3 linked regions of the Shimia isoporae genome follow. The protein of the gene in region 2 interacts with the protein of the main gene of each other region in a pairwise test. Links are inferred from orthologs where the notes say so. Each region holds a gene or a part of one and is shown on either strand. Other genes may lie near its edges.

Region 1 (3,310 bases), on a different replicon or contig from region 2:
GGATAAGCGCTGCGTACATCTGTTGGTTGGCATGGAAAGTGGCAAACCTGCGATTGTCTCCGCAAAGCGGTGTTTCCGAACACCCCCCCGGTTTCATAGCGGGCTTGTGGGTTCACCCGCTCAACCCGAAGGCCTGGGCGATGATTGTCACGGGATTTACCAGTTTCGTGAAACCCGACACACCGGCGTTGCAAGCCACGGCTACAATCGCCATCTGCCTGTTAGTGACACAGGCCGTATTTCACCCGATCTGGACATATGGGGGAGACCGGATCGCACAGCTTGTCGCGGGAAAACCCGCAGAGCGATATTTGATGTTGACCTTGGCCGCTTTGACAGTGGGCTCGGTTCTCGTCGTTCTTTTCTGAGGAGGAAGAGGTATGAAGCTTGATACCATCGTCAATCAGCCGGTGATCGAAGCGGAACGGTTTGTTCTGCGCCCGCTGCGGCGATCCGATCAGGGCTTGATCGATATGTACGCTGGTCTGGAGGAGGTCGCGCGCATGACTGCGTCGATCCCACATCCTCTGCCGCCTGGTGCGACCGAGGCTTTTATCCTGCGTTCCCAAGCGGACGATCGCCTCGAGGATGTCTGGGCAATTGACGGCAGTCAGGATGGCCAACCTGAAGTTATGGGGTTGATTGGGCTGACACGTGTGGATCAGGGGCAAGTCGAGATAGGCTATTGGGTCGGTCCCGGTTTCTGGAACACTGGGCTGGCTTCGGAGGCTGTTCGCGCACTCATTTCCGCGAACCCGCTGGACAGCAAAACCATTTTTGCCAGTGTTTTTCAGGACAATCCGGCTTCTGCACGTGTCCTGACGAATTGTGGATTCCAGTATCTGGGAGATGCAGAGGATTTCTCCGTGTCGCGTGATGCAAACGTACCGACATGGACCTATTCGCTGAAACTGGATTGAGCCTTCGGGCTTGTCACGCTATCAGGCTCAAAGCCGTATAAGGACCTAATGATATGAAATTCCTCGACCTTGCCAAAGTATACATCCGCTCAGGCGGTGGCGGGTCGGGCTGTGTCTCGTTCCGGCGTGAGAAGTATATCGAATACGGTGGGCCGGATGGCGGCGACGGTGGTAACGGCGGATCGGTTTATGCCGAAGCGGTTGAGGGTCTCAACACGCTGATAGACTTTCGCTACCAGCAGCACTTTTTTGCTAAGTCCGGCCAGCAGGGCATGGGCAACCAGCGGACAGGCAAGACGGGCGAGGACATTGTTCTTCGTGTGCCCGTCGGGACTGAAATTCTGGACGAGGATCAGGAAACGGTTGTGGCCGACCTGACCGAAGTCGGACAGCGTGTTTTGCTTGCCAAAGGCGGCAATGGAGGCTGGGGCAACCTACACTTCAAGTCGGCTACCAACCAGGCACCCCGGCGGGCAAATCCGGGTCAAGCGGGGATTGAGCGCACGATCTGGCTGCGCCTGAAACTGATCGCGGACGTTGGGCTTCTTGGCTTGCCAAACGCCGGTAAGTCGACGTTTCTTGCCGCAACTTCAAACGCGCGCCCCAAAATCGCTGACTATCCCTTTACAACATTGCACCCCAACCTTGGTGTTGTTGGCGTGGATGGTGTCGAATTTGTTGTCGCCGACATTCCTGGCTTGATCGAAGGCGCCTCGGAGGGCAGGGGGCTCGGGGACCTTTTCCTTGGCCACGTGGAGCGTTGTGCAGTCCTGTTACATCTGGTGGATGGATCTTCCGGCACTTTGCTTGAAGACTACAGAACGATTGTTCAGGAGATCGGAAACTACGCCGACGTATTGGCTGAGAAGCCCAGAGTTACGGTTCTCAACAAGATCGACACTCTGGATGATGAAGAGCGAGCGTTCCTCAAGGAAGAACTCGAGGCTGTAGCTGGCGGGCCAGTGATGTTGATGTCAGGCATCAGCCATGAAGGCACCACCGAGGTTCTGCGAGCTTTACGCGCGGAGATCGATGATGATCGTGTCCGCCAGAAGATTGCCGAAGGTGGCGACGAGGACGAAGCGCCTTGGCAACCCTGACCGACGCTAAACGGGTAGTGATCAAAATCGGGTCTGCCTTGCTGGTGGATCGCGACAGGAGTGCGTTGCGCGGCGAATGGCTGCGAGGACTGGCGGAAGACGTGGCCATGCTGAAGGCCAGAGGCACAGATGTGATCCTCGTTTCTTCCGGTTCCATTGCCTTGGGACGCGGGGCTCTCGGGCTTCCTGCAACGGAGCTCTCTCTGGATCAGTCACAGGCTGCCGCTGCGGTGGGGCAAATCCGGTTGGCACGGGCCTACGAAGAGGCATTGGCGCCGCATGGGATAACCACGGCCCAAGTTCTCGTAACGCTGGAAGACAGTGCTAACCGGCGCCGGTATCTGAACTCGCGGGCGACGTTGGAACAGTTGATTTCACTGGGTGTTGTGCCGATCGTGAACGAAAATGATACCGTTGCTACGGACGAAATTCGTTATGGCGACAACGATCGTTTGGCGGCGCAGATCGCGTTGACAACAGGTGCTGACCGGTTGGTATTGTTGTCTGATGTCGACGGTTTCTATTCTTCCAACCCGATGGAAAACCCGAGCGCGCAGCGTTTCGACATTATTGATGAGATTACCGCCGAAATCGAAGATATGGCTGGCGAGGGTGTATCTGGCCTGTCTAAGGGCGGCATGATCACCAAACTGATGGCGGCAAAAACCGCAACTGCCGGAGGCTGCGCTATGGCCATTACAGAAGGGTCGGTTAGCCGCCCTATCTCGGCGTTGGAAAATGGTGCAAATGCCACATGGTTCACGGCACAGGGCACACCGCATTTGGCGCGTAAACGTTGGATCGGATCAATGAAGCCGCAAGGCACTCTGGTGGTAGACGCCGGCGCCGCGCGCGCATTGGGGCAGGGCAAAAGCCTCTTGCCTGCGGGCGTGACGAATGTGACTGGTGATTTCGAGCGCGGCGACCCGGTGATCATTTCCGATGCTGACGGTCACAAGCTCGGGCAGGGGCTGACTGCCTACAAGGCCAGCGATGCGGACAAAATCAAGGGACATCACAGCCGAGACATAGAACCCCTGCTGGGGTATCCGGGACGTGCCGCGTTGATCCACAGGGATGACATGGCACTTTGACCGGCAAATTGATAAACGAGTTGAAATAAACAAACCTGAAACGCAAAGGACTGATCTGATGAAAGACATCGCAGATATCCCCGCCCTGATGACCGAGCTTGGCCAGAATGCCAAAGCCGCAGCTGCGGAATTGGCCTTTGCACCAGCTCCAGCAAAGCGAAAGGCGCTGGAGGCGGCAGCGGACAGCGTTTGGGAG
Region 2 (3,581 bases):
ACGTGGGCCGCCTGCCCGACCTGAGCGCAACGCAAACCGTCCTTTGTAGGAACAAACGCCTGCTTTGCGCTTCGCCAACCTATCTCGCATCGGTTGGGCACCCGGAGCATCCAAGCCACCTTTCGAGCCATAGATGTGGTTGCATCCAAGAAGACGCCGCGGATGTCACGCATTGGCGTTTTAGCAGCGATGATGGATTGGAATGCCGCGTTCGATTTACACCGGCTTTCCGAAGCAACGACGGCGAAGTTGTTCGCGCTTGGGCGCTAGATGGTTTGGGGATTGTCGAACGCTCCGAATGGAGCGTCAGAGACGACATCGACCGCGGACGACTGCTCAGGGTTCTGCCTGAGTGGTCCCTACCAGATGCCGACGTCGTCGCCATCGTGCAACCATCGCATCTGCGCCCAAAAAAAGTAACCGCCCTACTCAATCATCTCCGGGAAGGTCTTTCCAACACCTGAGCCCGACTTCAAATTTGCCCGCCTCCCCTAGACCGGGCACGCCTTTTTCGTGCAGGCTGACAACAACTGATCGCTGTTTCCCTGTTCGAGGCCTATGTTTTGTTGCTTAAGTCACTCAGTCTAGTCCTTTCGGTTTCTCTATTCTCCGGGTTGCTAAACGCAACACCGGCGATCGCCTCCTCGCTTTCAGCAGATGTCCCAGTCTGGCTGCAAAAACATGTCGGTACGGGTCACAACCAGATCGCGCCGGTCGTACTGGATAGGGCGCGTGCACTCTATCGGGAGAAGACGCAAAGTGGCGCCGTAAAAAACGGCTGCTATTTCGCAATGGACGCTACTCGACCAAGCACCGCGTCCAATGGCGCCGCACTATCTCGATTCTATGTGATTTGTGAATCGTCGAAAACCTTCAAGGCCGTATCCTCGGGATACGGAAACGGCCGTAAACTTGCCCGCGCAAACTTTTCGAATGGTCGGCAATGTGCGCGCAACTTCAGCAATGCTGAAGGCTCGAAGCTCACGGCTGGAGGCGCCTATGTAACGGCTGAATCCCGCACTTCGTTCAAGGGCTACTATCAAAGCACGTCTGGCACCAAACCATTTCTCCGCACGTTTCTTTTGTTTGACGGCGAAGGCGAGACAAGTAACGCGCGCGAGCGCGCCATTGGCGGTCACCGTGCCATGTTCCTGAAATGGCAGTGCCGAATGGAAAGGCCACAAAGCAAACACGCCGACGATGATGGATTTGTGCCTTTCGGAAGACTTGTGGATTACACCTCAGGTCGCAGCAATGGATGCACCACATGGTCAAAACCGGCGACCACGGAAATACTCAGGATCGCCGATGGCAACCCCACAACGCTTTACATCTACCCCGCATCACAGGACATCAACGCAATCGCCAAGGCGGTTAAAAAGGGAACGTCGCTGGCGCGGGCCGGGCTCTATTGGAACGAAGCCTGCCTCGCAGCTATCGGCACCCCGAAATTCTGGCCCAAACGCACACTACAGCCGATCATTAACGAATGGCGCAGTTCTTTGCCAAAGCGGCCTCCGCTTGAACTTCCGCTATGTGAATAGGTGCCCAAACGAAAACAGGCGCCCCGAAAGGGACGCCTGCAATAACTCGGTGAAAACCCGAATTACTTAACTTCGACCTCGGCGCCAGCTGCTTCCAGCTTGCCTTTGATCTCTTCAGCTTCGTCCTTGGAGACGCCTTCTTTGACAGCTTTGCCGCCGGCTTCAACCAGTTCTTTAGCTTCTTTGAGGCCCAGGCCAGTGATGCCGCGGACTTCTTTGATGACGTTGATTTTCGATGCGCCTGCAGATTTCAGGATCACGTCGAATTCAGTCTTTTCTTCTTCAGCTGCGCCGCCGGCTGCGTCGCCGCCGCCTGCCATTACAACTGCGCCGCCAGCTGCGGGCTCGATGCCATACTCGTCTTTGAGGATGGTTTTCAGTTCTTGTGCTTCCAGCAGGGTCAGACCCACGATGCTTTCGGCGAGTGCTTTCAGATCAGCCATTTTTGACTCTTTCCGTTTCTAGGTATGTGTTCCAACGTTGGGCAATTGTGCCTACGCGGTTCGTAAGTTGCTTACGCAGCCTCTGCCTTTTCCTCGATGGTAGACAGGATGGATGCGATGTTCGAAGCAGGTGCGCCAATGGCGCCGGCGATGTTGGAAGCAGGTGCGCCGATGCAGCCAACGATGGAGGCAATAAGCTCCTCGCGGGAAGGCATTTTCGACACTGCTGTAACACCAGCACGGTCCAGAGCGTTCTCGCCCATTGCACCGCCGAGGATTTCAAACTTTTTGTTATCCTTGGCGAAGTCCTCGGCCACTTTGGCTGCTGCCACAGGGTCCTCGGAATAGGTCAGAACGGTCATACCCGACAGAAGGCCACCAATGCTTTCGCATGGTTTGCCGTCCAGGGCGATCTTGGCGAGCCTGTTCTTGGCGACACGCACTGCACCACCCGCTTCGCGCGCACGCGCACGGAGGTCTTGCATGTCAGCAACCGTGAGACCCGCGTAGTGGGCAACCACTACAACGCCAGAGCTTTCAAAGATCTGGCCGAGCTCTTCGACCAACTTCTCTTTTTGTGCTCTATCCACAGTTTTACTCCAAAATTGGGGATTGCTCCCCGGCTCAGTTTTGCGCACCACAAAAGCGGCACGCGTTTAGGTCCATACAAAAGGGTTGGGAACCAAGATCGCCGAAGCGCCCAACAGGGCCCTTCATAAGAATTCTTGTCTCTTACCCCATCTCAGAAAGGAATTATTCAGACCGAAATCCGAACCCTTCGTCTTGGACAGGCCACTCACAGAGAATCAAGATGACACTCTGCGTGTGGGCAGGGCGTCTTTAGGCCCAGCCTACAGCTTTGTCCACAGGAAAGTGAAAGGATGCAATCACAACGCGCACTTCAGTTATGTGCTATGCTGCCTGTGTTTCCAAATACCCATAGAATCCCGACTTCATTTTGAGGACAACAGAATGGCATTCGTAGGCGGCACAGATCTGGACGACAGCGCACTCATCGGCAGCGAACTCGGCGACATTATCCGTGGCTACCTTGGCAACGACACCCTGCGCGGCCGCGCGGGAAACGATCGCCTGCACGGTGACGAAGGCGACGACGCACTTTGGGGCGGCGACGGTAGTGATTTGATCTTTGGCGGCGTCGGAACCGACACGCTACGCGGCGGAGCAGGTAACGACTATTTGGCCGCCGAAACTGGTAACGACTCAGTTTTTGGTGGTTTGGGTGATGATCTTATTGCTTGGGACGTCGGAGACAGCCTTTTTAACGGCGGAGGCGGAAGCGATACGCTGAGCATGGCTCGCTACATAGCAACCACAGGCATCACGATAGACTTGCGTTTGCAAAGCGTTCAGGCAACCGAGTTCGGTCAAATAACACTGCGCAGCATTGAAAACGTCATGGCCTCCGATTTCGCCGATTACATTGCCGGTAACCGGTCAGCCAACGAGCTTAATGGACGCGAAGGTAATGACACACTGCTCGGATTTGCCGGCAACGACTCATTGCAGGGCTGGTCTGGTGACGACGTCCTCGTCGGCGGCGCGGGAGACGACCTTCTCGATGGCGACTACC
Region 3 (3,324 bases), on a different replicon or contig from region 2:
AGGACGTGCAGGAACGGGCAAGAGTTGAAGCTCAACGGTGCATGTCCGGCGCTGCTCCGACGGGAGAGGAAGCCGCAAAGATGCCGCTCATCCGCCAGATCGTGGACGAGGCGCTGCGGTTGTATCCACCTGCGGGCATCATTTCACGTACCGCGCAGGCGCCTGACGTCCTGTGCGCCCGCGATATCCGCCCGGGCGACACCGTGATGATCCCGATCTACGCCCTGCACCGCAATCACATGCTCTGGGACAATCCGAATGCTTTCGATCCGTCGCGCTTTGCTGACAAAAAATCCGTTGATCGATATGCCTATCTGCCTTTTGGGGACGGACCACGCATTTGCATAGGCGCAAGCTTTGCCATCCAGGAGGCCGTGATCATTCTCGCCACGCTACTGGCCCGGTTCCGGTTCGAACTTGTCGAAGGGCGCGATCCGGATCCGGTGATGATCCTCACGCTGAGACCTGACGACGGGGTCTGGCTCACCGCTAAACCCGTGTAAGAAAACAGACGTTTTGCCGACGTAATACCGACGTTATGCAGACAGCCGTTTTGACAGATTGCGCCCGCACCTTTCTGGCTTACGCGCGGCTTAAGCCGGCGGCCTGAGCCTTGGGTATTTGTGACCAGAAAGAAGGCCTGACCTAGTCAAAGGTGAAGGTTTTTGGGAAACCGTAGGGCGCCTTTTTACCGACGCCGGCGCGCTTGCCCAGCCAATCGGACATGTCCGGTTCGTGCCGCGTCTTTCCCCCCATGGACCAGCTGAGCCCCTCTTCCCAATTGAAGGTCGTGATGTCGCTCAGTCCACCATCCAGTTCCAGAGTTCCCTGTCGCCCGCGCGCCATGTTGTATTTTTGGATGCGCACACCCTTGCCACGCCCCAGTTCGGGCATTTCGGAAATCGGGAAGACAAGGAAGCGGCCGTTTTTAGACACAACAGCGACGTGGTCGCCCGACACAGGCTTACAAATTTGAGCCCGGATGTCGTCCTTTACGTTGAGCACCTGTTTGCCTGTGCGCGTCTGCGCAATAACGTCTTTTTCTGGCACGACAAACCCGTCGCCGGCACTAGAGGCCACCAGTAGCCTGCGCTCTTTGTCATGCACAAAAATGTCAACAATCTCAGCCTCGTTTGGCAAATCAACCATCAAGCGCAAAGGCTCTCCCATGCCACGTCCACCCGGCAAGTTCGCGGCGCTGAGCGTGTAAAACCGCCCGTTTGTCGCAAAGACCAGCAGCCGGTCCGTCGTTTCAGCGTGGAATATGAACCTCGGTCCGTCACCATCCTTGAACTTGAGTTCACGGGACAGATCGATATGACCAGACATGGCGCGGATCCAGCCCATCTGCGAACAAACAATCGTCACCGGTTCACGGTCGATCATCGCTTCGATCGGAACGTCTTCGACCTCTCCCGCTTCAGCAAATTGTGTGCGGCGTGCACCGCCTTCGTAGTCTTTGCCAAAAAGCTTTTTAGCTTCCTTCAACTGCTCCGAAATCCGCTCCCACTGAAGGCCTTCACTGTCGAGCAAATCCTCAAGACCGGCACGTTCCTCCATAAGCGCATCGCGTTCTCGGATAAGTTCAAGCTCTTCCAGTCGGCGCAAGCTACGAAGGCGCATGTTCAAGATGGCTTCTGCCTGCACCTCCGTCAGTTCGCCCTCTCCCTTGGCTGGCAGAGGCGATTTATAGTCTGCTTCGGAGGTAGCTCGAACGTGCTCGATTCCCCAGTCCTCGGCCATAAGAGCCTGTTTGGGAGCGTCGTCGTAGCGGATAATATCGATCACACGGTCCAGATTTAGGAACGCAATGATAAAGCCTTCCAAAACCTCCAAACGGTGGTCGATCTTCTCCATTCGGTGTTTGGATCGACGGATTAGGACCTCACGCCGGAAATCCAAAAACGCACGCAGCACTTCCTTCATGGAACATACTTTGGGCGTCACACCGTCGATCAGCACGTTCATGTTCAAGGAAAAGCGCACTTCGAGATCCGAGGTCCGGAACAGCATATTCATAAGAACGTCCGGATCCACGTTCTTGGATTTGGGTTCCAGGATCAGGCGAATGTCATCGGCGCTTTCGTCCCGAACATCGCCAAGGATCGGCACCTTCTTCGTCTGAATGACTTCTGCCAGTTTCTCTATCAAGCGCGATTTTTGCACCTGATAGGGGATTTCCGTGACGACAATCTGCCACTGGCCGCGACCCAAGTCTTCTTTTTCCCACTTGGCGCGCAAACGGAATGAACCGCGTCCAGTCCGATAGGCCTGCGCGATATTTTCCTTTGGCTCGACGATCACGCCGCCGGTCGGAAAATCCGGCCCCGGAACATAGTTCAGCAGGGTATCATCGCGCACATCCGGCGTCTTGATCATATGAAGGCAGGCGTCGCACAGCTCGGAAATATTGTGCGGCGGAATGTTGGTTGCCATCCCAACCGCAATCCCACTGGCACCGTTGGCCAGCAGGTTCGGGAAAGTGGCTGGCAAGACGACCGGTTCGTTCAGCGTCCCGTCATAATTTTCACGGAAATCAACAGCGTTTTCGTTGAGACCTTCCAGCATGGCTTCTGCCACAGAGGTCATCCGCGCCTCGGTGTATCGGCTCGCAGCTGGATTATCGCCGTCGATATTCCCGAAATTACCCTGACCATCGACCAGCGGATATCGGACGTTAAAATCCTGTGCCAAACGCGCCATCGCGTCATAGATCGCGGCGTCGCCGTGCGGGTGATAATTGCCCATCACATCGCCCGAAATCTTTGCAGACTTACGGAATCCTCCGGACGACGACAACTTGAGCTCGCGCATCGCATAGAGAATGCGGCGATGCACCGGCTTCAACCCGTCTCGTGCGTCAGGCAGAGCCCGATGCATGATCGTGCTGAGTGCATAGGTCAGATAGCGCTCGCCAATCGCACGGCGCAGCGGTTCAGTCACATTCTGGGCGGAGAAATCGTCGTCGATCAGGTCGGTCATAAAGCGGTGATACCCAAGCCCGCGACGCCGGTAAAGCAGATGGATGGGGACAATTCAGGTTTTTTCCCCTCAGAATCGACTCCTGCCCTCGATAATCTGCTATTGTGACGCGTGCCTTTGTAGTGACGTGCCTAATATTTTCGGAGATTTCATAGTGAACAAGTTTGTTGTTGTCAGTTTTGCGTTCATGGGATGGGCGTTTTACGAACTCAGCGGCGGTTCCGATTTTGAACCGACGTACCGTCGCGACGTTGTAGAGGCTCAATCCCAGAAATCCCCTGTTACTCCTGAACCCGCGCGCATCACTGCAACGCCGATTGAACCTGTTGTGACCAAAGCTGC

Evidence for each region.
Region 1: the proteins of rplL (region 2) and obgE interact in binary tests that used the Escherichia coli proteins (3 or more experiments, as listed by UniProt). The link is inferred for Shimia isoporae from one-to-one orthologs.
Region 3: the proteins of rplL (region 2) and BXY66_RS11695 interact in binary tests that used the Escherichia coli proteins (3 or more experiments, as listed by UniProt). The link is inferred for Shimia isoporae from one-to-one orthologs.

Annotation. Positions count from the first base shown.
Region 1 is NZ_SMGR01000001.1:1,504,283-1,507,592, reverse strand. The notes cover bases 1-2,996. They hold obgE (GTPase ObgE), read left to right. Parts: upstream 1-973; coding sequence 974-2,020; downstream 2,021-2,996. Other genes in these bases: proB (glutamate 5-kinase), read left to right, coding at 2,008-2,996; BXY66_RS07365 (GNAT family N-acetyltransferase), read left to right, coding at 381-920; BXY66_RS07370 (LysE family translocator), read left to right, coding at 1-368. Also shown: more of proB, read left to right, coding at 2,997-3,114; BXY66_RS07350 (glutamate-5-semialdehyde dehydrogenase), read left to right, coding at 3,173-3,310. UniProt on the Escherichia coli protein: An essential GTPase which binds GTP, GDP and possibly (p)ppGpp with moderate affinity, with high nucleotide exchange rates and a fairly low GTP hydrolysis rate.
Region 2 is NZ_SMGR01000003.1:20,148-23,728, forward strand. Bases 298-3,250 are described here. They hold rplL (50S ribosomal protein L7/L12), read right to left. Parts: upstream 1,988-3,250; coding sequence 1,607-1,987; downstream 298-1,606. Other genes in these bases: BXY66_RS14430 (LysR family transcriptional regulator), read left to right, coding at 298-464; BXY66_RS14435 (murein L,D-transpeptidase catalytic domain family protein), read left to right, coding at 792-1,544; rplJ (50S ribosomal protein L10), read right to left, coding at 2,059-2,577; BXY66_RS20705 (calcium-binding protein), read left to right, coding at 2,960-3,250. Also shown: more of BXY66_RS14430, read left to right, coding at 1-297; more of BXY66_RS20705, read left to right, coding at 3,251-3,581. UniProt on the Escherichia coli protein: The binding site for several of the GTPase factors involved in protein synthesis (IF-2, EF-Tu, EF-G and RF3). Is thus essential for accurate translation.
Region 3 is NZ_SMGR01000002.1:1,823-5,146, forward strand. The notes cover bases 315-3,324. They hold BXY66_RS11695 (DNA topoisomerase IV subunit A), read right to left. Parts: upstream 2,983-3,324; coding sequence 646-2,982; downstream 315-645. Other genes in these bases: BXY66_RS11690 (cytochrome P450), read left to right, coding at 315-503; BXY66_RS11700 (SH3 domain-containing protein), read left to right, coding at 3,137-3,324. Outside these bases: more of BXY66_RS11690, read left to right, coding at 1-314. UniProt on the Escherichia coli protein: Topoisomerase IV is essential for chromosome segregation; it is the principal protein responsible for decatenating newly replicated chromosomes. It relaxes supercoiled DNA.